Regions from separate parts of the Bacillus sp. CGMCC 1.16607 genome, predicted to be linked through region 1. Evidence: riboswitches for the same ligand, from Rfam matches in the RefSeq annotation. Region 1 holds a riboswitch; each other region holds the start of a gene.
What was found. A riboswitch is a leader RNA that binds a small molecule or an ion and turns the genes downstream of it on or off. The one in region 1 is predicted to bind cobalamin.
Positions count from the first base shown of each region.

Region 2: another riboswitch for cobalamin. It lies ahead of ACFSO7_RS07020 (DUF4430 domain-containing protein); the one in region 1 lies ahead of ACFSO7_RS12410 (acyl-CoA thioesterase).
Region 3: another riboswitch for cobalamin. It lies ahead of ACFSO7_RS13215 (ribonucleoside-diphosphate reductase subunit alpha); the one in region 1 lies ahead of ACFSO7_RS12410 (acyl-CoA thioesterase).

Region 1 is NZ_JBHUJX010000018.1:450,947-458,853, reverse strand. Features, by position in the region: gene ACFSO7_RS12415 (RidA family protein) at 321-719, opposite strand; gene ACFSO7_RS12410 (acyl-CoA thioesterase) at 1,010-1,480, opposite strand; cobalamin riboswitch at 1,678-1,855, opposite strand; gene ACFSO7_RS12405 (oxidoreductase) at 2,039-2,932, shown strand; gene ACFSO7_RS12400 (hypothetical protein) at 3,295-3,531, shown strand; partial or broken gene ACFSO7_RS12395 (transposase) at 3,584-4,020, opposite strand; gene ACFSO7_RS12390 (VOC family protein) at 4,157-4,765, shown strand; gene ACFSO7_RS12385 (nucleotidyltransferase family protein) at 4,938-5,513, opposite strand; gene ACFSO7_RS12380 (MFS transporter) at 5,857-7,059, shown strand; gene ACFSO7_RS12375 (hypothetical protein) at 7,224-7,700, opposite strand; gene ACFSO7_RS12370 (hypothetical protein) at 7,773-7,907, opposite strand, start outside.
Region 2 is NZ_JBHUJX010000011.1:13,160-21,066, reverse strand. Features, by position in the region: gene ACFSO7_RS07030 (DEAD/DEAH box helicase) at 1-743, shown strand, start outside; gene yfkAB (radical SAM/CxCxxxxC motif protein YfkAB) at 1,006-2,124, opposite strand; cobalamin riboswitch at 2,266-2,460, shown strand; gene ACFSO7_RS07020 (DUF4430 domain-containing protein) at 2,587-4,347, shown strand; gene ACFSO7_RS07015 (class D sortase) at 4,354-4,920, shown strand; gene ACFSO7_RS07010 (DUF4430 domain-containing protein) at 4,934-5,683, shown strand; gene ACFSO7_RS07005 (energy-coupling factor transporter transmembrane component T) at 5,685-6,563, shown strand; gene ACFSO7_RS07000 (ABC transporter ATP-binding protein) at 6,545-7,907, shown strand, end outside.
Region 3 is NZ_JBHUJX010000019.1:162,880-170,786, forward strand. Features, by position in the region: gene ACFSO7_RS13200 (cob(I)yrinic acid a,c-diamide adenosyltransferase) at 1-453, opposite strand, end outside; gene ACFSO7_RS13205 (flavodoxin domain-containing protein) at 550-1,014, opposite strand; gene ACFSO7_RS13210 (ribonucleotide-diphosphate reductase subunit beta) at 995-2,041, opposite strand; gene ACFSO7_RS13215 (ribonucleoside-diphosphate reductase subunit alpha) at 2,063-4,345, opposite strand; cobalamin riboswitch at 4,724-4,923, opposite strand; gene ACFSO7_RS13220 (ribonuclease H-like YkuK family protein) at 5,117-5,635, shown strand; gene ACFSO7_RS13225 (sensor histidine kinase) at 6,111-7,097, opposite strand; gene ACFSO7_RS13230 (LytR/AlgR family response regulator transcription factor) at 7,110-7,811, opposite strand.

The DNA of each region.
Region 1 (7,907 bases):
ATATTCGGAAGGAAAATAATAATTAATAAAAAAAAATGATAAAGAACAACAATGAAAGCAACCCATATTTATTATTTTTCAATAAAAAGTACCTCCTTAATAAAATAGACCATATAGTCATTGTTAACTATTATAAGTTTTACTATACAAAATATGAGAAATATATGTAACTGAATAAGGAGTACAGTTAAATCAAAAGGGTTAGGTACCGAAGCGGATCGAAAATAATTTGCAAAACGTAGATATACATTGTTAGATCAGTTTAATGAAAAAAACCTACGCAAAAAGAATTTGCATAGGTTTGGGTGAAGTGTATGATTTTAAATCTTAGCAGCCCAGATTTCGATTTCTACTTTTATTTGCGGTAATCCTAACTTAACGATATATCCAATTGTCATTGCGGGATAATTGTTTCCAAATAATTTCTCCCACTCAGAATATAGTTGTTGCCAATCGATATCTTCAGTAGCCCAAATATTGACCTTGATAATATTATCAGGAGATAAATGTTCAGATTGTAATATTTTTTGTATATTTTCAAAAGTATTCTTAATTTGTTCGTTCATATTATCTGGAATCGAACCATTGATGTCCATTCCAATTTGACCAGATGTCACATAAAGTTCTGCATTTCTTGGTATTTTGGTAATATGAGTATATTTTCCAACAGGTTCAGGCATCCCGACAGGATTCGTTCTAATAATTTTTTTATCGTTCATTTTATTACCTCATCATTTTAATTTACTGCTGTGTTATATAAAGTCATTTTTGGACACACTTCACCCCTTAAAATGACATCTAGAAAAAAACAGCAGTTGAGTACCCATACCCAATTGATAAATTATTTAGCGACTTTTTTTTCATATGATTTGGATACTCCTCTCATTAAAAGGTTAGGTAACATATTTAATGAAATTATAAACTATTTCAAACTATGAGTTCAATAAATTAGTAATCATAAGGTTTAGTAAGGCTAGTGGAAATAGGTGAGAGTGGAAAGCCTCACATGTTAAAGTTCGTGGATTTTCAATCTTCTCTCTTTTCTTTTTTTTGCCGTTAAGTATAAAGTTTTTTCCTCCTCTGTTTCTGGCTCAATCCCATTAACAGGAGTTGGTACGCCTTCACTATCTACTGCAACCATCGTAAGGATTGCTGTTGTGGTTAATGTTCTTCCACCTGTTTCTATATTTTGACACTCTACTTTCACATACACTTCCATCGATGTCCTACCTGTCGATATGACTACCCCTTCCAAAGTTAATATATCTCCCACTTTTGCAGATGATAAAAAATTCACCGTATCTATTGATGCTGTAACAACCACCTTTTTACTATGTTTCATTGCTGTTATTGCGGCTATTTCATCAATGTAGGCTAGCACCGTCCCACCAAAGATTGTTCCCATATGATTCGTATCCGGTGGTAATACAAGCTTTGTTTGGATTGTTCTAGAAATACTAGTAGATAATTTTTCTTCCATACCATTTCCTCATTTCCTTAAATAAGATCAGCCTTGCCAAACTTCGGGAATGGGAAAATCATAATCTAAAAATTTTTTAGACAACAAAAAACCCATCAAAGAGATGGGTTAGATAACGTGGAAAAATCAATAAAACAGTACTAGTTTACTGTAATTAGTAAGAGTCCCTCGTCATATCTTCCCAACTCCCGAAGAAGATAATACGTATAAAAATGGCAGGTTTCCTGACTATGCTTCTTCCTACTATAAGCCCTTCCCGTTCTAAGACAGTGGATATGCTTAATTCGTCAGCATTTTACAGTTGCGGGTACAGTTCTGGATTTTCACCAGATTCCCTATTAAGTCTTTTCAGACACCATTAATATTGGTCATTCATTTCTATATTTAGTATTTTAGATAATATAAATATAGCTTAATATATAGTTTCAAATTATAATATACATCTATTATTTTGACAATTCTAATTATCTAAGTTATAAATTAATCCAATTTAACTTATCATTTTCTTTGAAGCTTTTAAAATGAAAAAATAAATATATAAAATCGAGGTGCGATATTTTGGTCAGTATAGAATTAAAAGGCAAAAACATTATCATAACAGGTGCAAATAGTGGGCTCGGATTGGAATCAGCTAAATCACTTTCAAAACAAGGAGCTACTGTGATCCTTGCAGTTCGAAATCTCCAAAAAGGCAATGAGGCTCTTCAAGCCATTAAAGAAACAAATCAAAATGCATCATTAGAAGTAATGAAACTGGATCTTTCCGACTTAAAGAGTGTGAGAGATTTTGCTGATGCATATATAAATAAATACAATTCTTTAGATATCCTTATAAATAATGCGGGCGTAATGTTTCCGCCTTATCAAAAAACGGTAGATGGTTTTGAATTACAATTTGGTAGCAATCATTTAGGACATTTTGCATTAACGGGATTGTTGTTACCTGTAATAAAAAATACATCAGGATCCCGTGTAGTTACACTAAGCAGTATTGCTCATCGAGGAGCATCCATTTATTTTAATAACTTAGATGGCTCAAAAAGGTACAAAGCGATCAAGTTTTATGGTCAAAGTAAACTTGCAAACTTGCTTTTTTCTAAAGAACTAGACCAAAGATTAAAACAGAATGGAATTCATACATTAAGTATTGCTTGTCATCCAGGAATTTCTGCGACAAACCTTGTAAAAATAGGCAATCAGACACCAAGATATTTAACTTCACTGATGAAAATCCTTTTCCAACCAGCAGAGAAGGGAGCACTGCCTTCTATATTTGCCGCAACAGAAGATAGCTTAAAAGGAGGAGAATATATCGGACCAAATGGTCTAGGAAATATTAAAGGCTATCCTGCAATTGAACAGGTTAAAAAAGGTGTATATGATGAACAATTGATGAAAAAACTCTGGGAAACATCGGAAAAATTAACCGGAGTGACTTTTGATTTTTCTTAGAAATAAAAAAACATTATTTAAACTTCCACAATAATTTTCTCATTATGAGTACCTTAGTTTGGTTTTTAAATTTCAAGAGGGTTAATCCTAAGTATAATTGGAACTTATAAGGATCAAAGAAAAGGATGGAGCATTTTTTGGTATTATTATTCACATTGCCTTATCCATATTTTCTTTTTTACTTTTATGGGGAAATCTTGAAAACCTGTTGGATTAATAAACATCTAATTGTGTCACAATCTGTGTACACCACGAAATATTTTTTTACTTAGTTTGTTGTTTTGAACAAGTATAATGAATCAGAAAATGGTTTTAATTATCTGAAATATGATAAAGTAATACAAAAGTGAAGGGGAGTGTCTATGAAAATATTCTCTGTTTTGTCAATGATTTTAGGAGTTGTTTTAACGTTTTTAGGTACATTACCTTTTATATTCAAATATCCGCATACTGATAGTCCCAATTCAGGTCCAGCAAATATTTGGGAGCTAATCCTTATGATCTCTTATGACGGTAGGGGATGGTATTTAATTATTGGCATTGGATTGTTGATATTAACTGTGTCCTTAATTTTCAAACAAAGAAATTTGAAGTTTTAAAAATACAAACTCCTCTTTCGTAGAGGTTTTTTTATGCACTTCTTAGCATTTCAACATTTCGACCATTACAAGACTCATGAAAGAAAGTCTTGTATCTTTCAACTATACCTGTAGTAGTTCAAAGTCTAACGAACATAGGGGGCATTCAGTATTTTATGTTCCCCAATAGAAAGCTGTTGAGATGTGTAATTTAAGCTAGTTAACAATTTGCGCAATAAATAATAGCCTTCAACCATCATCTCATCTCCATATATTTAAACCATTTATCAGAATAACGAAAGCTAGAGAATGGTGTATTCGTCATAACATTTGATGTCTTATTGCAATTCTTACAAAGAAAGATTTGGCGAGTTTTATACTTTCCATTACATCTTAACAGAAGTACTTCCACAAAGAACACAAGTCATACCCTACTAAAACGAGTTTCAATAGTTTGATAATCTTATCTGGTTCATCTGGAAATAGGTCTCTTTTAAGAGCATTAAGCAGCTATAACTGTTTATTACTCAATCAAAAGTCTATTTAAGTTTCCTACTAATTATTGATTTTTTTCTTAACTATATTACTTAAAATAATTTTAGAGCATCTATATGCATAATTAATTAATAAAGCAGGGGATATTTAAATGGAAATTAAACATTTATATTTAAAGACAAATAAACTTAGTGAGTTGAAAAAATTTTATCAGGATCTCTTAAATTTTATTGTAATTAGGGAAAACCATTTTTCGCTTACACTTAGACTAGAAAACATCTTTCTCACTCTGGAAAATACAAAAGAAGATACTTTTTACCATTTTGCATTCGGAATAAATGAGTTACTATATCCAATCCTAATGGAAAAAATAAACCAAAGTATTGAGCCAATAAAGGATTCCGATGGTCAACAGGAATTTGAATCAGGTTTATGGAAAAGAAAACAAGTATATTATTATGATCCACAAGGCAATATCATTGAATTTTTAAAGAACCAAGATACCAGAATATTAGAAATCGGTATGCCTGTAAGTAACATAAACTCTTTTATTAACTCCTTGCAATCAATAAATAACATTTATAAACAAGCTTCAGATAACTTCTCTTTTTATGGAGATGAAAATGGTGTTTTTGTTATAACTAAGGTAGGAAGACCTTGGTTCCCAACTCAGTTAGCATGTTCTATTCATCCAATAAAAGTAGAAGTAGACGCTTCTTTAAGCCTTTCTTTCCCTGAGTATTCGTATAATATCAATTAAAAAGTTATTTCAATGGAGATTGAGAAATCAACATTTAGATTTTCTAATCTCCCGTATACTTATAGTCAATCTTTATTTTTTATATTCATATTACTACTATTGATATTTATAAATTTAGGAAACGTTCTCATTCTTTTTTTTCTTTACGATTGCTTTCTGTAAAATAATTATATTACCAAGAAATAATAGTTAGTTCAGGCCACTTGCTCTTCCACTTAGCTGCTTTAACCTCAAATATTTCTCTAGTAATCATACGTTTATTAGGTCTAACTATCATGGAAAATAGATCATCTAGACTATACGGAGAATATATTTTATAAATATCGTTTTCCTCTTTTCTCATCCCTAATGCAGTAGCAGTTGTTGGCCAGCTATTTATAGCATCCTCTACTGATGTATACGGTTTAATAGGAAAGCCAAACTTTTTCTCGTACCATAGATGAACACGAGCTTGATTTTTTACGTCTAATTTATATGGAAAGTTGCCTAATTTACTAATCAATTCGATTCTGATTGTTTCCTCGTATTCTGGTTCTAGATGACCGCTATTAAAATAAACAATGTCTATATCAGAAATGCCGTATGTCAGAGGATAATTTGATAGGTAGTTCCAAATTGTATTAGTAATTGCACCTGCACCTAGATAACAGTTTGGAGCATCCTTAAGTTCTTGTAATATATCAAGTACCTTTACTATCATTTCATTCTCTCTAACTATCTCAATTAACCTTCTTTCATTTTGTTTCATTACTCTATCTCCTTGTGATTATTAGTAGATACGTCATGATTAGAACTAATTTTTAATTACTATTGAGTAATTATGTTGGTGAATTTTGGATAAATTTATTTCTTATTTTAGTTGTTTTTTCCAAATTACTTAGTATTGTTAATTCCTTGAGTTTCTGGATTATAAAGACTTAAAACTTATTCTTCTAGTGAAAAAAATTACTAGTCAGTTTAATTTTACAATTTAAGGTAAAATTGGTAAAATAATCATAGCGAAGGGTTGTACGGAGATTCATAATGTAAGAGAGGTTGGCAAATGTGAAAGGATGTTTTGATTGCTACCTCAATATGAAAAAAAGGAAAGAATTTCAACTTTAATTGCGTTATACGTAAAATTAAAGTTGCCTTCTACCCAAATTCACTTTTTGTTCGGTCTATTTATAAATCGATTAGGGGATTCTTTATTTACATTAGCCATTCCATGGATTTCGTTTCACTTAACTGGTTCAGTGAAAATCATGGGATCGCTATATGTGATGAGTGTTCTGCCTGTTGTATTATTTGGACCATTTATTGGTGTGGCAGTGGATCGATGGAATAAACGAATGATAATGTTAATCACAGATTTAATTAGAATGGTAATAGTTGGATTGATTCCTATTTTGTATTTCTGTGAGCTTCTTCAGTTATGGCAATTGTATGTAGCTGGTTTTATTTTAGCCATACTCACATTGCTATTTGATGTTGCTACTGTATCATCGATCCCGGATCTTGTTAAAAAAGAATTAACTCGTGCTAATTCAGGCTATCAGCTTGTCAATCAACTTGCCAATTTATTAGGTCCAGCTATTGCTGGTGTGACAATAGCACTTATTGGAGGCTTTAATACTCTTTGGATCAATTCTATATCATTCCTTGCTACTTTTATTATCGTATGGAAGTTTCCAAGAACAAGTCATGAGAATCCAATAAAAAAACATATTTTTAAAGAAACAAGTGAAGGTTTTAAATGGCTTGTGAATAACAAATTAAATTTTTCCTTGTCTTTACAAGCGATGATCGGAAATTTTGGTGGAAGTGCGGTTTTAGCAATTTTTATGTATTATTTATTATCAGATCTTCATTTGAGTTCTGAAATGAGCGGGATTAACTATACACTAATCGGTGTAGGAGGGTTACTCGGTAGTTTAATCATTGTACCTCTTGAACGAAAGGTTAGAAGGGGGCTTCTCATCCAAAGTCTACTTGCTATTGGTGCCTTTGGATTATTGTTTGTACTAATAAGTGATTTTTGGCTTGCTCCAGGTATTGCTTTTGGGATAGCGACTTGTTGTAATGTAGGGTGGAATTCGATTGTCTCTACTGTAAGACAGGAAACAGTTCCTAAAGAAATGTTGGGGAGAGTTCTCGGATTTTCAAGGATGTTTACACGACTGGCTATGCCACTTGGAGCATTTGTTGGAACATTACTTGCGGAAATAAATCCTTTAACGGTGTTTATTTTTGCTTCCATTACTAAATTCGTTGAAGTAATCATTGCGACAATAAGCCCTATAAAAAAATTATAAGTTTTGCCTCCATTTTCCTTTCTTGAATTAGAAAGTGCAATCCTTTAGCCGGTTTTCTTAAAGGAAATGGATTACTTTATCGCTTAATGAATCTAAAATATATAATTTTGGAACAGTTTAAGATAAAATCCAGAAGTACCATTTCGGTACTTCTTTTGGTGGTATTAAAATACTTCATTTCCAATTTTAGTTATTCTTTCTTCCCAATCACGGGTTATTTTTAATCCTTTGATTGTTAATTGACCTTTTTTCTCAACAAACTCGGTGGAGCTAGCATCATAAAATTTCAATTTTAATGTGTAACTATAATTAATCTCACCATTTTTATTTTCCTTCGTTTTCTCAAGTTTAATATTTTCAAATTTGATGCTCTTATTTGTTTTTTTCGCAATATCAGGTCCTATTTGAAAAACTTGATTAGCCATCTGCCTATCGAATCCCTCTTTCGAGAAGAATCGTTTTACTTTTTCACCAATTTCAATTCCTGTTGGCGGATTGGAAGAGTCTTTAATATTGTATTGTACCGTTTTATAATCATTTACAAGTTTTAGTACGTCCTCTTCTTTGACTGTTTCTTTACTGCAAGCGATTAATCCTGCAATCATTAATAATAAAAAAGGGAATCCAAATATTCCTTTCATAGTAACCTCCACTATTTCATTTTGTGTACATATAATTTTCACTTGAAACATTTTTCTGATCATGAAATTACTTTAAAACCCAAATAGGTCACCTAAGAACCACATAGGTCCTACACTAATTGTTAATAAAATATTGAGAATGATCGATAACCATGACCAATGTATCCCTTTCTTAGCTGAAATTATGGAAAAAAGAATACCTAATGG
Region 2 (7,907 bases), on a different contig from region 1:
GTGAAGACCTATTAAGTATTGAAAAAGACTTAAACCTTTCTATACCGAAAAAGAATATTGGTAACGAAAAAAGGAATCTGGGGATAGTAACTGGTGAATCGGAATTTGATTTGGAACAGTCAATCGAATCACAACCACAAAGACGTGCGAAAAAAGGGAAAAACGAAAGACAGGCTAACAGAAGAAGCAATAACAGGGATATGAAAGTAACTGGGCAAGGAAGAGATTCAAGAGACAGAAATCCACGAAACAGAACGGAGAGTGGATTCCATGGTGCAGGTCCAAGAAGAGAAGTACGGGACGGAAATCTAAGAAACAGAACTGAAGGCGGATTCCAAAGTACAGGTCCGAGAAGGGAATCCCGAGACGGAAATCCACGAAACAGAACAGAAGGTGGATTCCAAAATTCAGGCCAGAGAAGGGAATCAAGAGACGGGAATCCACGGAACAGAACAGAGGGCGGGTTCAGAAGTAAAGGTCCGACAATGGAATCAAGAGATGGAAATCCACGGAACAGTACAGAAGGCGGGTTCCAAAGATCAGGTCCGAGAAGGGAATCTCGAGATGGAAATCCACGAAATGGTTCAGAAAGCGGATTCCAAAGTCCAAGCCCAAAAAGGGCATCACGAGACGGAAGTCCTCGAAACAGAACAGAGAATGGTTTCCAAGGTAAAAAGTCTTTCGGTCAGCAATCGAGAAAACCGAATAGAAGCAACGGTAGTCTACGTTCTAGAAACAAATAAAGAAAGGGCTGATTCAATGTTTTTATTGAATCAGCCTTTTTATCAAAAGATAAGAAAGTATAATATCTTTGGACTTCGAAAATTGTCCAGCGCAAGCGTCCTAGCCCCGACGTACAGGATGTATTATTGTCAACAATGCGACAGGACATCGCGCTCTTGTCGACCTCGAGGTCAAATGTTCGCCAGCCAAAAAGTCAAAGAACCGACTTTCCGGCTGGCAAAGCATTTGCTTGTCGGGGCTGATCAAGGCGCTTGGCTTTTCTTATCTTGTGATTTTTGCCTTCAAGTTACTAAAATCGATATTTTGATAATAGCTGTTTTTCACCAGAATATTCGGACCTAAACACTTTACTGCAGGACAATGGCAGTTGAGTTCATTTGCGAGTGATGAGGAATTCCATTTCTCAAAAGCGTCTTGTAAACAAGTATCTTTAATATTCCCGAGCGGAGGAGTATCACCAAAATCTGTCACAATGACGTCTCCGCTAAAAATATTAACATTTAAACGAGAACGACCGTCGGGATCATTTCGAACCGTCACGTTTTTACTTTTATACAATCGATCTAGCAAGACCAAATCCTCTTCTTGACTACTACAAGCATAAAAGGGTAAAGTCCCGAACAGCATCCATGCATCTTTATTGCGGATGTCTAGCAAATGATGAATGGCTGCACGGATTTCATCTAAAGACAAAGTTTCTAAATTGCTAGCAAAATCGCTGGAATACATAGGATGTACCTCATGGCGTTGACAGAGCATATCCTCAACAATTTGATGGTGAATTTTTTCCAAATGAGGTAGTGTTCGTTTATTTAACATCGTCTCCGCTGACACAATTACTCCTTCGCTCACTAAAGCTCGGCTATTTTCAATCATTCGATCAAAATATTTGATCCTTTGTTCATAGGTAGGTTTTAATTCCATTCGGGCAAAGCCTGCTTCTGCGAAATCATCTAAAGTTCCCCAATTATGTGAGATATGTAAGACATCTAGGTAAGGAATAATCATTTCATAACGTGACAGTTCCATTGTTAAATTAGAATTTATTTGAGTACGGATTCCGCGTTCATGTGCATATTTTAGAATAGGAATTACATAGTTTTTCACAGATGATAAGCTTAGCATCGGTTCCCCACCTGTAATACTTAAGGAACGAAGTGTCGGGATTTCGTCTAATCTTTTTAAGATTAAATACATAGGTAAAGCAATCGGATCTTTCGTTTGTAAAGTATAACCGACCGCACAATGCTCACATCGCATATTGCATAGTGTAGTTGTTGTAAATTCGATATTGGTTAGGGTTAATTGACCGTATTGATCTATATCCATGTACGCTTCCCATGGGTCATACTGTGGTGTAATGGCTTGCAAAGTTTTCATCACATACTCCTTTCAAAACACTAGTAATTATAGATTATGAGGATACTTAGTTGTCAATCCCATTCAAGATTAATCATGAAATTTTTAAAATTATATACAAATCGACATTATTTTCAGTATAATGAAACCATCATAAAAAAATTGAATCGGCAAAAAACAGGTGCGAAAAATTTATTTTTATAAAATTTTAGCTTAATAGGGAAGTTGGTTAAAATCCAACGCGGTCCCGCCACTGTAAATGAGAGTAACCTATAGAAAGTCACTGTCCAAATGGATGGGAAGACATAGGGAGCGATGATCATGAGCCAGGAAACCTGCCTGTTTTTTTTGCACCTTTGCCTACGCGGATAGGAGGGTGTTAAGACAGCGGCGTTTCATGACGTTCATTGTACTTAACCTTAACTCCTCCTTTTTAGGGGGATTTTTTTATGTATATTTTAAACATAGATAGGAGAGAACACGATGGGACGAATATGGAATATAGCCGTAGTATTCGGGCTAGTATTTGCCTTATTTGCAGGGAGCTTTCAAACAACTTCATTTGCAGCAGAAGCTGGGAAAGAATCGATAACGGTTGTAGGAACTGACGAAACGGAAGTTTTATTATCTGAAACGGAAATCAATCCAGATGGAAAGTCAACAGCTCTTCAAACCTTAATAAATGCAGTAGGTTCAGGTAATGTTGAGATTTCCGAATCGACTTACGGTAAGATGATAACAGGAATTAAAGGGTTGAAAGCAAAAGATAACTTTTTTTGGGCTTTTTATATTAATGGAGTATCTGCACAAGTAGGAGCAGATCAATATATAGTTAAAAAGGGAGATCAAATTAGCTTTCACTACGTAGACTGGAAAGCAGCCCCACTAAAAGCGGCTACACTTAAAGTTATAAGTAATACTGGCTTAATGAAAGAAGCTACGGATATTGCTTTTGAGAATGAACCAACAGCATTTCAATTACTTCAAGTCGTCTTAGGCGATAAAGTAAAATATACGGAATCACAATATGGAAAAATGATTACTTCCATTGATGGTCTTGAAGGAAAAGATACATATTACTGGGCTTTTTATGTCAATGGACAAATAGCAACGGTTGGTGCGGACAGCTATAAATTAAAAGCAGGAGATCAAATAAGCTTTCAATATGAATCTTGGGAAAAGCCAGGGGAAGAAACTGAGGAGCTGCCAAAAGAAGATACTAGCAAGCCAATTAGTGAACCGATTTCCAGTGAGAAAATGCAAAAGTCGATTGATCTTGCAAGCCAATACGTCGTCAAAAATCAAGTTGGCGAGTGGGAAGCCATTGCATTGAAACAAGCTGGAAAGGAACTATCAAAAAACTATTTAGAAAATATTAAAAAAGTGATTAAGGATAGAAATGGACGTTTTTCGAAAATTACAGATTATGAGCGATACACTTTAGGAATTGTGGCTGCAGGTGGAGATCCCTCAAATATCGCTGGATATAATTTAATTGAAAATATTTATAATGGTGAAGTCACAAAACAAGGATTAAACGGAGTTCTATATGCTCTAATCGCATTGGATAGTGCAAATTTCGAGATTCCAAAAACAGCTAAATGGTCTCGTGAAAAATTAATCAATTACCTTCTAGAAAAACAAAATAAAGACGGTGGCTGGTCTTGGGACGGAAGCGCTACTAGTGATATCGATACGACAGCCATGGTATTAACTTCTCTTGCACCTTATATAAATCAAGAAAACGTTAAATTCAAAATGGATACAACAGTAAACTATTTATCAAAACAATATGCATCAGCAAAAATCAATAATAGCTCAACTGCAGCACAAGTAATCATCGCCCTTTCCGCTGCAGGGATCGATGCAAATGGAGACCTATTTGCCAATAAAGAAGCGAGTCTGATGACTTATTTATTAACCTTCCAAAATAAAGATGGTGGATTCGATTGGCAAGGTGGGGACGTAAGCGATGTAATGTCAACGAGTCAAGCAATTCAAGGGATTGTTTCATATCAGTTATTCTTGAATAATAATGGTTCTTTGTATCAGATATCTCAAAGTCCAGTAAGTAGCTCAAAAGTGGATGACAATAGTGAAATTTCTAATCCGATCAATAAAGTAGTAGAAGGTAAACTACTACCAAATACAGCAACGAATACGTATAATCTTTTCGTATTTGGTCTGATTCTACTGCTGCTTGGGGCAATCCTCTTTATGATAGAGAAAAGAAAGAAGGCATAATGCTCTATGAAAATGAAAATATCCCTCTTGTTTTTGGCAGGAGGGCTCTTTTTTATCAGTGTGGCTGGAATCCAACAATATAAGTCATCAAATATCCAAACTGCCACTTTGGAAAAGGCAAAGGAAGTTGTAAAAGTGAAAGAGGCACAGATACTTGATGGTTCAGCAGTGACGATTAAAAATGAAGAAGTGCTAGGACTACTGCGTCTGCCAACTATAAAAGAAGAATTACCAATTGTTAAAGGTGTAACCGAAGATGCACTTGAAAAAGGGGTTGGTCATTATGACGGGACAGCCTTACCAAATCAAAACGACCAAATTGTCTTATCTGGACATCGGGACACCGTCTTTAGAAGATTAGGAGAGTTGAAGGTGGGCGATGAACTCATTGTTGATATGACATACGGGTCATATTCTTATATAATTGACGAGACTTTTATTGTCGATGCTGATGACCGAACAGTAATCCGTCCGACAGCACCACTTGAAAAACTAACCTTAACGACTTGTTATCCTTTCCATTTCGTTGGAAATGCACCACAGCGCTATATCATAAATGCAATTCGAAAGTAATGGGGGTTCGAGAATGATCCGATTAATGAAGAAATTAACTTATATTTTTGCTTTAATTCTTACCTTCAGCTTAATTGGTTGTAGTTCAACCTCAAATGTATCTAAAAGTGAGACGAATGAAGAAAAAATAAAAGTGGAAGAAAAACAGTCCAATGTTGATACCAAGTTAGATGAGAAATCAGATTCACACAATACAACAGAGGAAAAAAAGGTAGAAGAGAAAGAGATAAAAACGGATACCACAGACTCAACTAATAATCAAACTCAGACTACCTTAAAAAATGAGCAAAGCATTAATTCATCAACTAATGTTAGCTCACCAAAAGCTCAATCGTCTACTACTGTAAAACCAACAACTAAAGAAAATCAAACGAATAAAAAACCAAGTGAAACTACAAAACAGCCTAAAACAGTTATTAAAAAACAACCACCTCAAGCTTCTACCGTTTCTATCACTATTATTGGTCCTAAAGACATTGGCATTGTACTTGGGAAAACGAATATTAGCTTTAAGGATGGCGATACAGTGTTAGACATTCTTCTAATGGCAACAGGTAAGAAGATTTTCGTGGATTATAGTGGTTCTGGGGCAATGGCTTATGTAAGTGGGATTGATGATGTTTATGAATTTGATTACGGTCCTAAAAGTGGCTGGACTGCAAAGCTTAATGGATCCACTCTTAATAAAAGCTCAGGAATTGTAAAAGTAAAAAAAGACGACCAAATGGAATGGATTTATTCAGAGGATTATTCGGAGGAATAAAATGAAAACCCATTTTAGTGCTTTTCATCCCAGTGTTACTTTTTGCTATTACATGGTTTCACTAGCATTACTTATGCTATTTATGCATCCATTCTATTTAACAGTAGCTTTTTGCATTCTAATCATTATTCATTTTGTCCATGATCAATTTGAAAGTTTGCGGCGTTGGCTCTTTCTTATGATCATTAGCGGACTACTCATCTTCTTAATGAATCCCCTTTTTAATGAAAGGGGACGTAATGTTTTATTTGAAATCTTTGGGCATCGAGTAACGGCCGAGGCTGCCATTTACGGTGGAATGTCCGCCATTTCTATCCTCGGAGTCATGATGATCTTTGTTTCCTACAATGAAATCATGACAACAAACAAACTTTTATTTTTATTTTCAAAAATCATTCCGCAATTTGCAATCTTGCTAATGCTAACACTACGATTTATTCCGTTAATGAGAAGAAGAATCGAGGATATTTCGGCTGTTCAAAAAAGCAAAGGGATTTATATAAATCATGGACCGTGGCGGGATCGGCTAAAAAAAGGGATGCTTTACATTCAAGTATTATTAACCTACTCATTAGAAGAAGCCATCCAAACAGCTGATTCGATGAAAGCCAGAGGTTATGGCAAACCAAATCGCTCCTCATATGAACATTTCTCTTTGAAAAAATCGGACATATTTGCCTTTATTTATATATTTAGCTTAGTTTTTTCTCTCTTATATGGTCGTTTCTTAGGGTATGGTTTCCTCACTATTTACCCAAGAATGGAATCGATCCAATTAGTACCGATTGAGTTAATCCAGATTTTCATTTATGCATTGCTTTTATGTTTTCCATTATTTGTTGAATTGGGGGGTGTAATCAGATGGCGTTTATTGAAATGAATCATGTTTCTTTTACCTACCCAACGTCTCAATCTGTTGCTTTAAGTAATCTTCATTTTCAGGTGGAAAAAGGTCAATTTGTCGTCCTTTTTGGAGCTTCAGGTTCAGGAAAGAGTACGCTCTTACGATTATTAAAAAAAGAGATTCAGCCGCATGGAAAACTAGATGGTGAAATTTTCATAAACGGCCTAAACCTTAAAGGTGATGGACAACATTCAGGCTCAATTGGATTTGTATTTCAAGATCCTGAAAATCAAGTGATTGCGGAGGATGTGCTTGATGAACTCGTTTTTGGGTTAGAGAACATCGGTCTTTCGACAAATGAGATGAGAAGTAGAGTAGCAGAGATGGTTCATTTCTTTGGAGCTGAATCACTTCTTCATCGTAAAACAAATGAACTTTCAGGTGGAAAAAAGCAGCAAATCAATTTAGCTTCCGTTTTACTCATGCAGCCTGAAATATTGCTTCTAGATGAACCTACTGCTCAATTAGATCCTGTAAGTGCAAGAGAGTTTTTAGATATGTTAGTTCGTTTAAACGAAGAGTTTGGTATGACTATTATTCTTGCGGAGCATCGACTAGATGAGGTTTTCACGATTGCAGATAAAATTGTCATGATGGAAAATGGGAAGATTATTGCAGATGGTGAACCACAAAAGGTCATGGAATCGATATGGAATTCACGACAACATGCATTTGTCCCATCGATTCCATCACTTTATTTAAGTAGCACAAAAAAAGATGCAGATAAAAAGGTCCCTTTGTCAGTAAAGGATGGGAGAAATTGGATAAGAGAGAAAACACTTCAGAAACAAAACCAGGGAAATCAAGAAGTATGGAAACAGAGCACTCAAAAGGTGTTAGACGTAAAAGACATATATTATCGTTATAGTAAAGAAGATGACTTCGTATTAAAGGACTTTCAATTTTCTCTAATGCAGGGAGAAATTTATGCTTTACTAGGGGGAAATGGTTCTGGGAAGTCAACTTTCTTAAAACTTTTAACGGGAATACATAAGCCAACTCAAGGTAAGTTATTCCTTCATAATCAACCACTAAAATCATGGGGAAAAAATGAACTATCAAGAAGGATAGGATATTTACCTCAAAATCCAAAAATCTTCTTTATCCATGATACGGTCGAAAAAGAAATCGAAGAAACGATGAATAGATGGGGGATAACGTCTCAACAGGAAGTAGATTTATTATTAAACCAATTAGGAATCGCACATCTTCGGAAAAGTCACCCATATGATTTAAGTGGAGGAGAGCTTCAAAAAGCAGCATTAGCTTGCTTGCTCTTACGTAAACCGGAAGTATTGTTACTAGATGAACCAACAAAAG
Region 3 (7,907 bases), on a different contig from region 1:
TACTTCTTGCATAGCACTTCTACCCGTAATGACAAGATGAACATGTTCTGGCTTTCCTTTAATCAGATCAAGAACCTCCTGTAATGGGAGCACATCATCAATGGGAAAGGAATCAATCGCTAATGCATTATTTAATTCATCTAGTATCACTACGTCATACTTCCCAGACATAACGGTTTCTTTAGCCACAGCCCATGCCTTAGCTAGTGCATTTCGGTGTATTTCCGGAGTTTTTGTCCATGTAAATCCTTCACCAAGCTGCACGATTTGGGCACCTAATTTTTCTAGCGAGCTTTTTTCACCATAAGAACGTTTAGGTGATTTAATAAACTGAAGCATTTTTACTCTAAGACCATGCCCTAATGCCCGAACAGCTAATCCAGTCGCTGCCGTTGTCTTCCCTTTTCCATCACCTGTAAACACAAGAGTCAATCCTCTTTTATCGTCATTCATTTAATCCACTCCTTAAATGTTTTTAAATTTGTCATTTTTTTATATAGAAACTGCTTCAACGTGAGTATTTTGTATCTATACGGGAGTAAACTGCGTCTATCCGAGAGTCCTCTCTTCCAACCTATTCAGCAACACCTCTACGAAACTCTGACACCGCACCTTATCTTCTGCCTGTGGTGCAAGCTCAACCTTCAATGTAGCGGCCAACCCCGTATGGACGTAGAGCATATCGCGAAATTCATCCACTGCTCCACAAAAGTAGGGGTAGAATTGATCACCTGTTCCGACTATTCCAGTAATAACACTCTTAACCTCTTGTTCTTCAAATGCTCTATATAAAGGTAGCATTTCGGGAGGAATTTCCCCATTCCCCCACGTATAACTTCCAATGACTATGGCATCGTATTCATTCAACTTGTTTAACCTAATCTCATGAGCCTGCATAACCCTAAGCTCAACATCCCGCACTAAAAACAAATCCCCCAAAATGTCCACTAATTCCTTTGTATTCCCCGTTATGGATGTATAAACGATAGCGATCCTATAACTCATCGAACCCATTGGACTGTGTTACTTTTGAATAAGTTCTTGATTTTTGCTCGAAGAAATCTGATTTGGTTTCGTTGAGCATTTCATCGCTAAAGACGTGGATCCATGGCATCGGGTTGTCCCTGGCTATATAAAGATTTTGTAGGCCTAGCTGGCGTAAGCGCTTGTTAGCTAAATATTCAACATAGCCTTCGAATTCTTCCAACTGGATTCCTTCGATATCCTTTAAGATAAAGCGTGCCCATTCCTTTTCAAGTTCGACCGCTTGATCAATTGTCTTATAAATATAGTAAATATTTTCGTCCGAATTTAATTCAGGGTTCTCTGTTAATAGAATGCGAATAAATTGGGCGATGAAGTAGGCATGCTGCATTTCATCTCTCTGTATATAGCTAATCATCGTACTCGTCTTGAGCATTTTTTGCTGGCGGGCAAGATGATAGAAAAAGGCAAATCCCGCGTAAAAATAAATTCCTTCCAGATTAATAGAATTTACCCCTAGTTTAAATAGATTTTGTGGTGTTGGATCTTGACGGAAATTTTCGTAAGCATCTAATATTAGTGCATTTCGTTTACGAACGATGGGGTCATTTTTCGCCTCATCAAATCGTTTGTTCTGTTCACTTAATGGCACGAGAGAACTCAAAATATAGGAATACGATTCATTGTGAACAGCCTCTTGTTGGGATATGACAGCAAAGATAGCCTTAAAGCTAGAATCAGTTACATAGTCCATCACCTGAAACATCGTCGGTGTTTGCAGGCTATCCAGAGACGCTAGCTGCGTATTAATCCGTAAAAAAACATCCTGCTCTACTGAACTGAGATAATCCCATTGCTTCAGATCATCCTGCATATTAATCTCTTGTGCTTTCCAAAAGTTTGAAAGCAATGCTTGATACAGATCATACATCTGGGGATAGGCGATATCATTCCAATTCAAGAGTCCAGAGGATTGTCCATTAATAATGCCTGTTGATTTATTTGGATATTCAGGGTTAAGTAATTTTATTTTTGATAATGGATTGTGAATGTCCATTTCACATACCTCCTTGAAAAATTAACTATGACACGCTTCACATTCTTCGATTTCTGCTTGGGAGGTGCTTCTCACATAGTAGGTTGTTTTTAGCCCCTGCCTCCAAGATTCGAGATGCAGATTTAATAAGTCCTTTGCTTTAATATCATGACGTACGTAAAGGTTAAAGCTAATCGACTGATCAATGTGACGCTGGCGAGCGGCATTCTGTTTAATACTCCATACTTGATCTAAGTCATGTCTGGCGCGGCGATAATACTCGTAAGTCAAATGATCCAAATCAGGTGCTGTCACTTTAAACTTGAAATTCTTCTTTTCTTCAGCGAATTCAACCGAATATAATGGATCAATTCCATCCGTTGATCCCCCGATTTTTGCCGTTGATGAGTTCGGAGCGATAGCCATAAGCCAACCATTACGAATCCCATTATGAGATACTTTCTCTTTTAACTTCTGCCAACGTTCACAATCGTAATTTTTCCGATCAAAATATTCGCCCGTTTCCCATTCTGATCCATGAAACTGGCTATATGCACCCTTTTCCTTTGCCAGCTCCATCGAAGCTTGGATCGTATAATAAGCAATATCTTCGTAAATCTTGTCAGCATAATCCACTGCTTCATTTGTTTCCCAGTGGATTTTCTTAAGGGCAAGCAAATGATGCCAACCGAAAGTTCCAAGTCCGATCGCTCTAAATTTTTTATTAGTCACCTGTGCTTGTCCCACAGAAATCGTATTTAAATCAATCACATTATCAAGCATTCTCACTTGAATCCGTACCAACCGCTCCATTACTTCGGCTGGTACCGCTTTTGCAAGATTAATAGATGAGAGATTGCACACAACGAAATCGCCTGGTTTCCTTACGATCACGATGTTCCCATCTTCGTCGCGATATTCTTTCACGATGGTCGTAGCCGACATATTCTGAGTTATCTCCGTACATAAATTGCTACAGAAGATAGCCGTTCTTCCTGCACCTAGTAAATGCTTATTGGGATTTTGTCGGTTCACTTCGTCCCGATAGAACATGTATGGTGTCCCTGTTTCTAACTGCGCCACCATGATTCGTGCCATAATATCCATGGCGCGGTATGACTTCCGTGGAAGCAATGGATTTTGAACTGCTTCCTCGTATTTTTCAGTGAAAAATTTCTTGTCGACTTCATCGTAGAAATCCTCTAATCCTAATGGATTCCCTTGCTCGTCTTTCCAGCCCATTATTTGTTTGACCTGGTGCGGACAAAACGTGTACCACTGGCCAGTACTTCTTCCGCTTTCATCAACCTCTTGGATTTTTTTCATAAAAAGGTCTGGAATGGTGACGCCTGTGAAAATGTCGTGTGCTTTCCTACGTTCATCACCATTATTGGTCTTGAGATCGAGAAATCCGTTCATGATATCTTTGTGAAAAAGGTCGAGGTAAACAGCAACAGCCCCTTGCCTCTGGCCGAGCTGGTCAACACTGACGGCGGTGTCATTGATGAGTCTGATCCACGGGACAACTCCCGACGAATTCCCTTTGAATTTCTTTATATCAGATCCTAGTGCACGCACTTTCCCGAAATAGATACCGATCCCGCCACCGTCTTTGCTCAGTCTAGCAATATCCCAATTGTTTAAATATATGCCGTCAAGTGAGTCATCGACAGTGTCGATAAAACAGGAGGATAACTGACCAAAGTTTTTTCCAGCGTTGGATAAGGTTGGCGTGGCAACTGTCATATAGAGGTTGCTTAATGCCCAATAAGCTTCTTTAATGAGATGTAGACGCTTAGCAGGATGCTCGTTTTTCATCATCGTCATGGCGATAATCATAAATCGTTCCTGTGGTAGCTCATAATGATTTCGATCGTGATCCTTGGCTAAGTAACGATCCGCAAGTAAGAATAAACCTATGTAATTAAAGAGATAATCCCGTTCCTGGTTGATTTCTTTACTCAGTTCAGTGATTTCAGCTTTTGTATAAGATTCAAGTAGATCAGGAGAATAGATCCCTTTTTCCGTTAAAACTTGGATGAGGTGATGAAAATCGCCATACTTTAGGGCTTGCTCATAGCCACGATTTTGTGCCGCCTTGGAGTACAATTCATTAAGATACAATCTTGCCGCGACGAATGTCCAATTTGGTTTGTCCATAGCAATATAATTAAGTGCGTATAATAATGCCTGATGATTAGACTCTTGTTCTGATAAATTTTGAGATTTGATTTTTTGAATGAGATCATCTGTATTGATATTGTATTTGTTTGCAGTTTGATGGATTGATTCTAAGACATAATCGAGTTCTGTTGACGTCGTCATTTTTTTCCTCCTTAAAATTAACAAATGCGTAAGCGCCTTGATCAGCCCCGACAAGCAAATGCCGTCCCAAAGAAGAGGTTTGCTCTTTAACCTCATCTTTTGGGCGCCATTTGACCTTGAGGTCGACAAAACCGACGTCCTGTCGCATTGTCGACACTAGTACATCCTGTACGTCGGGGCTAGGACTCTTGCGCTGAACGTAGAAAACTTTTAATAATTGAGTTGTCTATAGTGCGAAAATTTTATATTTTCCATGAGAATATAAAAAATCCGCTCAAGGGAACTGAGCGGATGAAACGATAACACCAAAAGGAGGCCATAAAAGGCATAGCTGTCCTCTTGTCGCCACCGTTTCATCTTCTCAATCCCCGAAGAAGTGAAACATCGTGAGTTTAGACAGGTCTCCTGACTTATGCATCTTCCTACTTTGAGCCCTTCCCATATAAGTACCTATTTTTATAAGCGCGCTTATACAGTGGTTTATCTCATTTCGTCTGCATTTACAGTTGCGGGGGCAGTTTTGGATTCACACCAAATTCCCTTTTAAGCCTAATGGCATCCTAACTCGTGGGCAAACACTATATGTAGTTGTAATTTCGTTAATATTTTTCAATATGTAGTTACATTAAATTAAATAGTATAGTAATAGATTGGATTTTTCAAGTAAATTATTTTTTGAGTTATTGATCCTTTGCACGACTATTACACCGTTTCCATAGAATAGGGTATACAGCTAATCATTCGCTAAAAGGAAAGATGTGGTGGAATCGTATGAACGATTCATTTCAAAATCTCCAAGAAACGAATATGTCTTTCGAGCAAGTTTTTGAACGGATCAAAAAGTTTATGAAACTTAATCCAAGTGGCCATTATCGCCTCATGGTCGGGACGGATTCCCAAGTTCATAAAAGGCAAACGGTTTTTATTACAGGAATTGTCATCCAAAACGCTGGAAAAGGTGTTTGGGCATGTATACAGAAGGTCATTATTCCAAGAAAAATGTTGCATCTGCACGAACGAATTTCTAAAGAATTATCTTTAACTGAACAGACTGTTTCCATGTTTACGGAAGAACGAAAAAACCAACTAATCGATATCGTCTTGCCTTATCTTTATCAAGGTGCCACCTTTACGATGGAAGGGCATATCGATATTGGAGCAGGTAAACGAAATAAAACGAGTGAGTTCGTGAAGGAAATGGTCGCAAGAATGGAATCCATGGGTGTTGAACCAAAAATAAAACCGAATGCATTTGTAGCGTCAAGCTATGCTAATCGGTTTACGAGATAATATAACAAAATTCCTCATGGGGTGATGTTTTCAAAAGGCTCTGAACGGCAAAAACATACTAGTGTTCATTGAAAATGTCGTTCATGAGGGCTTTGAACGACAAAAAAACACCAGTGTTCATTGAAAATGTCGTTCATAAGGTCCATGAACGACATAAAAATACCATTGTTCATTGAAAATGTCGTTCATAAGGACTATGAACGACAAAAAAATACCAGTGTTCATTGAAAATGTCGTTCATAAGGACTATGAACGACAAAATCACACCAGTCTACTGTGAAAATGTCTTTCATAAAGGCCAAGAACGACAAATACAGACTAGGTATCCATGAAAATGTCTTTTCATAAAGGGTAACCCTTCGCTTGAAGAAGGCATTTGCCTTACATAAACGTCCTTAATGCAATAATATTCCTTAACACCAAAACTAATATTCAACAACGAAAAGACCTATGCCCACACATAGGTCTTCCTTTATTAAGACGTCCTGGACTCCACTACAAACTCTGAAACAACAGGCAATTTTATCTTAATATATAATTGTGAACCATCGTATCGATATGTAAGTTTACCATGATATTTTTCAACTAAACTCGCAATTATATACGTACCTAATCCCTCGTGGCCATCTCCTTTTGAACTATATTGGAAGGTCTTAAATAGTTTATCCACTAGCTCGTTCGGAAGTGGCAAAGTGTGATTGGAAATTTCTAAAATGTAGATTCCACCATAAAGACTTGATTGTAAGTGAATGGCGGCTTGTTCACCTTTACGTTGGAATTCTCTTGCCGCTTCAATGCTGTTGGATAGCAGATTAGCTACTAGTTTACTTTGATCTGTTAATTTCAGTGGAATTTGCGAAACTGGAATTTGTAGATCATATTGTATCTTGATCGAGTTTTCCATGGCTAACCTCTGATAATCGTGAAGTATCGCGGCTATATGCCCTTCCTCCCCTTTTATCGAAGCATTGGTTTTTCCATAATCAGCTAATAATTGTTCAAAATAACTCTTTAACTCAACTATTTTATTTTCTTCTAGAAGATGATGGACAATATTCATATGTTTTAAAAAGTCATGCCGCTCCGCCCTAATCTTCCTAAATACTTCATTCTGTACATTACGCTCTAATTCTAATTTTGCCATTAATTCATTATCCTGAATCGTTTTTTCAATCTGTTTGATGGCTAAATAATCAATGATGTGAAAGCTAATTAAACAAGCCAATTTCGGCAAAATGAAATCAGAATTGGCCAAACCGACTAATAATAAAATTTGAATAGTAAGCTTCCATCCATATGCACTGTCTACTTTTTGAAATAGATGCCATTTGCCTTTAAGACTTTTGAAATGAATAACAGACAATATAATCGGGATCACCATATTAGGCAGACTTTCCCCGTATGCAAATAGAAAATATCCAATAATATGTAAAAAAATCATTAAACTTACTCGAAAATTCACACTCATACTCCTTTAAAAATAATTACTCTGTAATTTATCTAAATTCGCTTTCGTTACAATTGCTGTTCGATTTGTATGGTGAAAGCTTACCGTATAAGAATTCTTGGCAAACAATGAAAAATGCTTAACAAAGTGAATATTTATAATAAATCCTCTGTGAGATCGTAAAAAACTCCGATTAGTTAGCTCCTCCTCCAACTCATTTAACGTCAAATAGGTGGTAAATTCTCCATCCTTTGTTAAAATTGTCGTCGACCTGCCTGTTCTTTCTATGAAAATAATATTCTTCTTTTCTATAAAGTGAATATCCGTTTTCGTTTTTAAGACAAGCTTTGATTTATCTTGAACGACTTCCTTTTTCTGTTCAAGCCTTGCTATTCCCCTTAACAAACGCTCTTTCGAATAAGGCTTCATGATATAGTCCAACACATTTAGTTCAAACGCATGCACAGCATACCCGCTGTGTCCAGTGACGAACATGATCTTAACATCCAGTGCATAGCTATTGATTAAATCCGCAAGCTCGTATCCAGAAAGCTTGGGCATTTCGATATCTGTAATTAATAAGTCAATTTCGCTTTTTTTAATAAGGTCATATGCCTCTTCCGGATCATTTGTTGAAAATACAACATCAATGTCCTCCTGATTACCGAGGGATATCAGTAATTTTTCCAAATCATATTTCGAGTCATCCACTAAACCTACCTTCAGCATTCCCTTCACTCCGTGTCCATTTGTTACCATTTTACCATGTTTAATCATAAAATAGTCATTTTCACGACATCAGAAGGAAGTTTTACGACATCATCG